Regions from separate parts of the Agrobacterium sp. A3-95 genome, predicted to be linked through region 1. Evidence: predicted binding sites of a transcription regulator. Region 1 holds the regulator's gene; each other region holds the start of a gene.
What was found. The regulator LexA, encoded in region 1, represses DNA repair genes until DNA is damaged. The targets are predictions, from matches to a motif close to TGTTCNNNNTGTGTTCNG.
Positions count from the first base shown of each region.

Region 1 (2,265 bases):
CGGAATATCGAAAATTATCCATGGCTCCCATAAACGACGTTGATGAATGGTGATGTGGGGTCGCTGAGAGCGCGCCTTGCGACAAGTCACCCTTTGGTGACCACTAAAACTGACTGCGCAACACGACAGAACAACGTCGCTAAAAAACAGCGGATGTGATCGCTTCGACAATTACAGCGAGCAGCCCATTCGCCACCACGCCCGTAGCGAAACCGAAGCATCTTTATGGAGCAGGAACTCAGTTTAGAAAGGGCAACGCGCATAGGCTGAATGGCGCATATCCTCGTGCACCCGCAAAAGCACGCCACGTTTGGAAACAGCCAAACCCGATATAGGCGCCATCTTCACGATGACGCCTATTGTAAAGTGAATACGTTCGGTTCGATAAGATCAATGGTAGCGGCGGATCAGCCCAACCAGCTTGCCCTGAATTTTCACCCGGTCGGGCCCGAAGATACGGGTCTCATAGGCTGGGTTTGCCGCCTCGAGCGCAATGGAGGCACCCTTGCGGCGGAAGCGCTTCAGCGTGGCTTCCTCGTCATCCACCAGAGCCACAACGATGTCCCCGGGATTGGCAGTGTTGCCGTTGCGGATGATGACTGTGTCGCCGTCGAAAATGCCGGCCTCGATCATCGAATCACCCTTGACCTCAAGCGCGTAATGTTCGCCCGTGCCAAGCATGTCTACTGGCACGGCCACATCATGGGTGTTGTTCTGGATGGCGGAAATCGGCACGCCCGCAGCGATGCGGCCCATGACCGGCACGGTGACAGCCCCGCCCAGATCATTGGCCGGCGTCTTGGGGGCAGGGGCCGGTTCCGGCATTTTGGGCTTGCCAAGGCTGCCTTCGATAACGCTCGGCGAAAAGCCGCGCTGCGGCCTTGCACCCGGCGTATAAGCCTCTGGCAGCTTGATGACTTCCAGCGCCCGAGCTCTATTCGGTAGCCGACGAATGAACCCGCGCTCTTCGAGAGCGGTTATCAGGCGGTGGATGCCGGATTTCGAAGCAAGATCGAGTGCGTCCTTCATTTCATCGAAGGAGGGCGGCACGCCGGACTCTTTCATTCGTTCATGAATGAAGAGAAGCAATTCCTGCTGTTTGCGCGTGAGCATGAGGAAAACACCCTTTAGAATCGTAGTGGAAGTCGTGAAACAAATACAGAACGAACACTATATGTTCCATATGTGTTCTGCAATCCCCTAAAATTTCGTGAAGGTGCCATCTGTTGCTGTGATGATTTGCCTCATAGCACGCAATTGTGCTTTTGTGCGGTCGAAACCGTCCCGGCATGCTCCGGGCGGAAGGCCAGCAGGATACATGTCATGACGAAACCCTATAGCGTTGACCATCTCGTTTTGCCCGTGGAAGTCATAGGCGTCGCCGTGAAGCGCCTCGTCAGTCTTGGCTTTACGGTTGCGCCGGAGGCTCTGCATCCTTTCGGCACCCAAAATGCCTGCGTATTTTTCGCCGACGGCACCTATCTGGAGCCGCTCGCAATTGCTGATCCGGCTAAATATAATGCCTCAATAGAGAGGGGTGATGTGTTCACCGGCAGGGATGTGGCCTTCCGGCAACGGGACGGGCAGGAGGGTTTTTCGGCTCTTGTCGCCAGGACTGAAGACGCCTTGGTTGACCATGAGCGGTTTCGGGCAGCCGGCCTTTCGGCGGGCGATGTTTTCGAGTTTTCGCGGCCTGTTCGGATGCCGGATGGCTCGCAAGGCGAGGCGGCGTTCCGGCTGGCTTTTGCGGCAAGCGGGGCGGCCGCGGATTTCTTTTTGTTCAGTTGTCAACGGCTTCAAGCCCTTCAGGGCGATCGCACCATGCTGGAGCGCCACGCCAATGGTGTCACCGGCCTGAGTGAAATCGTCCTGTTTTCCGGCGGCGACATGAAGGTGGCGGGCCTGATCGAGACAGTGTTTGCCTGTGAAGGCAAATGGTCTCCGGGCGGTGATATGGTTTTTGCGACCGGCAATGCCAGCATCAGATTGACCGGAAAACCGGCTTTCAGCGGGCCGGCCCTGAATGCTCAGGATGGCAACGAAGGCGGATTGCGCGGCGCGGGCATTGTCTTTTCGTCGCACGATCTTGCCGTGACAGAGGCGGTGCTTACTGCTAATGGCGTGTCCTGCGCAAAAGCGGACGGCCGTCTGGTAGTGCCCGCGGCACCCGGTCAGGGCGTTGCCTTCGCCTTCGAGGAAAAATGATGAGCGTTACGAACAATCTTAAAGTCACTGCCGGCGATGGCGCCAGCAAGGTTTCCTTCT
Region 1 is NZ_JBNWDR010000009.1:231,614-233,878, forward strand. It holds gene lexA (transcriptional repressor LexA) at 391-1,113, opposite strand; gene ACQZ5Y_RS22185 (VOC family protein) at 1,324-2,205, shown strand; gene kdsA (3-deoxy-8-phosphooctulonate synthase) at 2,205-2,265, shown strand, end outside.

Region 2 (2,265 bases), on a different contig from region 1:
GATGACCTTGGCACCGGGAAAATCCTTGTCGAAGCGCAGGATGTTGTCCACTTCGGCGCCGCGCCAGCCATAGATCGACTGGTCATCGTCGCCGACGCAGCAGACGTTTTGCGGCTCGCCTTTGGGGCGCTGGGCAAGAAGCCTGAGCCACATATATTGCGCCGTATTGGTGTCCTGATACTCGTCCACCAGAATGTAGCGGAATTTCTGGTGGTACTCCTTCAGAATATCGGGATTGCGGCGGAAGATGCTGATGGGGTGCAGCAGAAGATCGCCGAAATCGCAGGCGTTCAGCGTTTTCAGTCGGTTCTGATAGGCCGTGTAAAGTTCGCGGCCCTTGCCATTGGCAAAGGCACGGGAATCGCCCTCGGGAATATCCGGCGGTGTCAGTCCCTTGTTCTTCCAGCCGTCAATCATGCCGGCGAATTGTTTGGCCGGCCAGCGCTTGTCATCAAGACCTTCGGCCTGGATAAGCTGTTTGATCAGCCGCACCACATCGTCGGTGTCGAGAATGGTGAAATCAGACTTCAGGCCGATGAGTTCGGCATGGCGACGCAAGAGCTTGACACCGATGGAGTGGAAGGTGCCGAGCCAGGGCATGCCCTCAACCGCGCCGCCGACCAGAACGCCAATACGTTCCTTCATCTCGCGGGCGGCCTTGTTGGTGAAGGTCACGGCCAGAATCTGGCTGGGATAGGCGCGTCCGGTCGCCAGAATATGGGCGATGCGGGTGGTCAGAACGCGGGTCTTGCCGGTGCCGGCGCCCGCAAGCACCAGAACAGCGCCGTCCAGTGTCTCCACGGCCTCGCGCTGCTCCGGGTTGAGGCCGGAAAGATAGTCGGGCGTGGGCCGGGCCTGATCGCGTGCCGCCATGGCGCGCGCGGCAATGCCAAGCCCGCCGGCGTTGCCTGCATCGGCATTGTTCGTCGCCTTGCGCGGCGCCTCAGGTTCTTCGTCGAAGAACGGCATATCGTCAAAACTGTTGCTCATGCGGCCCAATGTAGTGATTCGGGATATAAAGGCTAGAACCGTGTTCTGCTTTTATTCCGGTATCATCCGTCAAAACGCCTATTCCAAGACGTTTTTTTCGTCTCAGGCCCGCCTGTCGGCATCAAAAGCCGCGTCCACCGGCAATTGCAGCGCCACGGCCAGTTGGTTGGTCTTGGCGGCAAGGGCGATGACGCGCATGAGATCGGCATGCTGTTCGCCCGTCATGCCCTTGGCTTTTGCAGCCGCGGTATGGGAGTGGGCGCAGTAGGAGCAGCCATTGGTGACGGAAACGGCGATATAAAGCATTTCCTTCACCAGCGGATCGAGCGCTGAAGGTGTGGCCATCACCGCCTTGACCTCGGCCCAGGTCTTTTCCAGAAGATCGGGGTCGAAGGCGAGGTAGAGCCACATATTGTTGATGAAATCCGATTTCCGCGTTGTGCGGATATCGTCGAACACAGCCTTGACGCGCGGGTTGGCTTCGGCATTTTCGGCTTTCGTTACGGTGCTCATGCATTCCTCCGGTCATGGCTATTTCAGCTGCAGATTACCGGATTGGTGAATGTTTGCGACAGAAATGGCCGTCAGTGCGCTTTCGACGACAATTCATCACAAATTACAATTATGTAAGGAACGGATTTGTGCGTTGCCTTCGTTAACGCATGCGGGAATACTTCTACCGTTCCGAAAAGCTCTTTTCGGGGCGGGTTTATGCTGTGCGGATAATCGGAGAATTGTATGCGGGTGTGGAAACAGGTGGGTGTCTGTCTTGCTGTGGCGGGAGCAGGACTCTGTCTTTGGGGGTTTTATTCACCCGAAGCGCGGAATCTGCTCGCGGGTATCGGCATCGGCAAAACACCTGTTGGCGCGGTCGAGGTTGCCGCATCCGGTGCCAGAACACCCGGTTCGTCATCCGGCCAAAATGCCGGCGCCGCACGCCGCGATGACAATGCGACCCTGGTGGCGATGGCCCCGGTCAAGCAGGGCACGGTCAATGACAGGCTGAACGCCATCGGCAGTGGCGAGGCCATCCAGTCGGTCGTCGTCATGCCGCAGACATCAGGCACGCTTTCGGAAATCCGCATTTCATCCGGCGCCCGCGTCGTAAAGGGGCAGGTGCTCGCGCGGCTCGATGACGAGGAGCAGGTGATCGAGCGGGACAAGGCGCAGGTTGCGCTACGCAGCGCCGTCGAAAAATCGAGTTCCTACAGTAACCTGAAATCCGTATCCCGCCTTGATGTGCTGGATGCGCAGATTGCCGAGGAAGCCGCCAAG
Region 2 is NZ_JBNWDR010000003.1:514,571-516,835, forward strand. It holds gene ACQZ5Y_RS11860 (ATP-dependent helicase) at 1-990, opposite strand, end outside; gene ACQZ5Y_RS11865 (carboxymuconolactone decarboxylase family protein) at 1,093-1,503, opposite strand; gene ACQZ5Y_RS11870 (efflux RND transporter periplasmic adaptor subunit) at 1,729-2,265, shown strand, end outside.
Region 2: a site for LexA is predicted at 1,032-1,049, ahead of ACQZ5Y_RS11860 (ATP-dependent helicase). Genes of this name have one in related genera too.

Region 3 (2,265 bases), on a different contig from region 1:
TGCCGGCCCGGTTCAGAACCGTTTCCCAGCCCGCGGCATCGCACCATGTTTCGAGATGGGCCTGGTCGATACCTGCCGTCTTGTAGTCATGGAAAGAATAGTCGACACCGTTGGCTTCCAGCCAGCTTCTGGCCTTTTTCATCGTGTCGCAGTTCTTGATGCCGTAAATGGTGACCGTCATGTTACCTGCCTCTTTGTCTTGAACTTCCGGCATAACAAATAATGCGCCGTATTCAACCCGCAGCCTGAAGCACGGAATTCGAGCCATGCAAAAATGCAGTGTCTGACATCCAAACGAGCGCGAGCAAAGCTGCATGGCTTCCCTGCTACATCATGAGTTGTAGCAGAGGACAAAAATGCCCATTATCTGGGCATCAAAGATGGAGAGAAAAATGCGTCAGGTTGCAAAGACATCGCGTAACTTCTTTGGCGAAACTTTCGCCGTTCTTGGTGCCGCACTTTCGGTTTCGGCCGCTGTCCGCGCGCATCGCAAGCCGGCCCGCGCCGACCTCGAAGCGCTTGGCATCGACGGCAAGGCTTTCGACAAGGTTCAGCTCTAAGCTGATTATCGTTTGCAGCGAGGCGACATCGCCTCGCTCGTGCGTATATGTTGGCGGGCCTTAGCGTTCCGCCTGCTTTCGGTTCGGCCGTTTTCTCGGACCGATCAGTTTATCCGGTAAATGCAGCTGGCTTTCGAGCGGCTCATAACGATCTGCTTTTGCGGAGAGTGCGAAGCGTCCAAGGGACTCATGTCGCGTTTCGCCATTATGGCTAAAAACAAGCTCGAAATTACCCGCAAGCCAGCTATAGGGTTTTCCGGCCGGCATCGGCTCTATCTTCCCGCAGCCATAAATCATCGTGATATGCGGCGTGTAAGATGGTGCCGCGATATAGGGAAGGTTTGCCTGTCGAAGCGCGCGTTGCAGCAGCTTCACCAGAGCGTTGATCTCCGGCAGATCACCACCGTTTCGCAGCACCAGACTATTGCGATTGCCGAAAAGCGCGCTTGCGTCCAGGGTGACTGGAACAGGCCGCGCGTTTACCGCACCCATTGCCGCCTCCAGCCTGCTTGTCAGTCCGTGAGGGATTGTCTCGAAACATCCCAAACACAGCAGGGTTATGTGCAGAAGCTCGGCGGGATATGCCTCGCGGGTTGTCCGACCCTTGGCATGATGCGACGCATCGACAAAAATTCTTTCCGCCAATTGCCGTGGTGGCTTCAGCAGTAGCAGGAGCTTGTTTCGAAAGCGCGGATTGATGCGCCGTATTTTCTGCGGCTCCAGCCCATCAAAACAAAGCTGCCTTAAGGCTCTTTCGTCCGCCAACTCGCACTCCATGACGATGCTCCACAGCCTTATACCAAGGCCGGAAACCTATCATTGCGCGGTGATAAAATAAAGAACAAAAGAGGAACAAAAGGCGGAATTGCTCCGCCTTCGTTTTATTCCCACTCGATCGTGCCGGGCGGCTTGCTCGTCACGTCATAGACGACACGGTTGATGCCGCGGACTTCGTTGATGATGCGGGTCGCGGCGCGGCCGAGGAAATTCATGTCGTAGGGGTAGAAATCCGCCGTCATGCCATCCACGGACGTCACAGCGCGGAGCGCACAGACGAAGTCATAGGTGCGGTAGTCACCCATGACGCCCACGGTCTGCACCGGCAGCAGCACTGCGAAGGCCTGCCATATGGTGTCGTAAAGACCCGCCTTGCGGATTTCGTCGAGATAGATTGCATCTGCCTTGCGCAGAATATCGAGCTTCTCGCGGGTGACCGCACCGGGGCAACGGATCGCCAGACCCGGGCCGGGGAAGGGATGGCGCCCGATGAAGCTTTCCGGCAGGCCAAGTTCACGGCCAAGCGCACGCACCTCGTCCTTGAAGAGCTCGCGCAGCGGCTCCACCAGCTGCATGTTCATGCGCTCGGGAAGGCCACCGACATTGTGGTGGCTCTTGATGGTGACGGAAGGACCGCCGGAGAAGGAAACGCTCTCGATGACGTCAGGGTAAAGCGTGCCCTGCGCGAGGAAATTCGGAGCACCCTTGCCGTCTGCTGCGATCTTGGCAGCTTCCGCCTCGAAGACCTCGATGAACAAACGGCCGATAGTCTTGCGCTTCACTTCCGGGTCGGAGACGCCAGAAAGCTGGCCCAGGAACATGTCTGCGGCATCCACATGTACCAGCGGAATATTGTAATGGTCGCGGAACATGCCGACGACCTGCTCGCTTTCGCCAAGCCGCATCAGGCCATGATCAACGTAAACGC
Region 3 is NZ_JBNWDR010000001.1:904,088-906,352, reverse strand. It holds gene ACQZ5Y_RS04500 (ArsC family reductase) at 1-181, opposite strand, end outside; gene ACQZ5Y_RS04495 (hypothetical protein) at 393-560, shown strand; gene ACQZ5Y_RS04490 (2'-5' RNA ligase family protein) at 621-1,337, opposite strand; gene guaA (glutamine-hydrolyzing GMP synthase) at 1,442-2,265, opposite strand, start outside.
Region 3: a site for LexA is predicted at 1,398-1,415, ahead of ACQZ5Y_RS04490 (2'-5' RNA ligase family protein). Genes of this name have one in related genera too.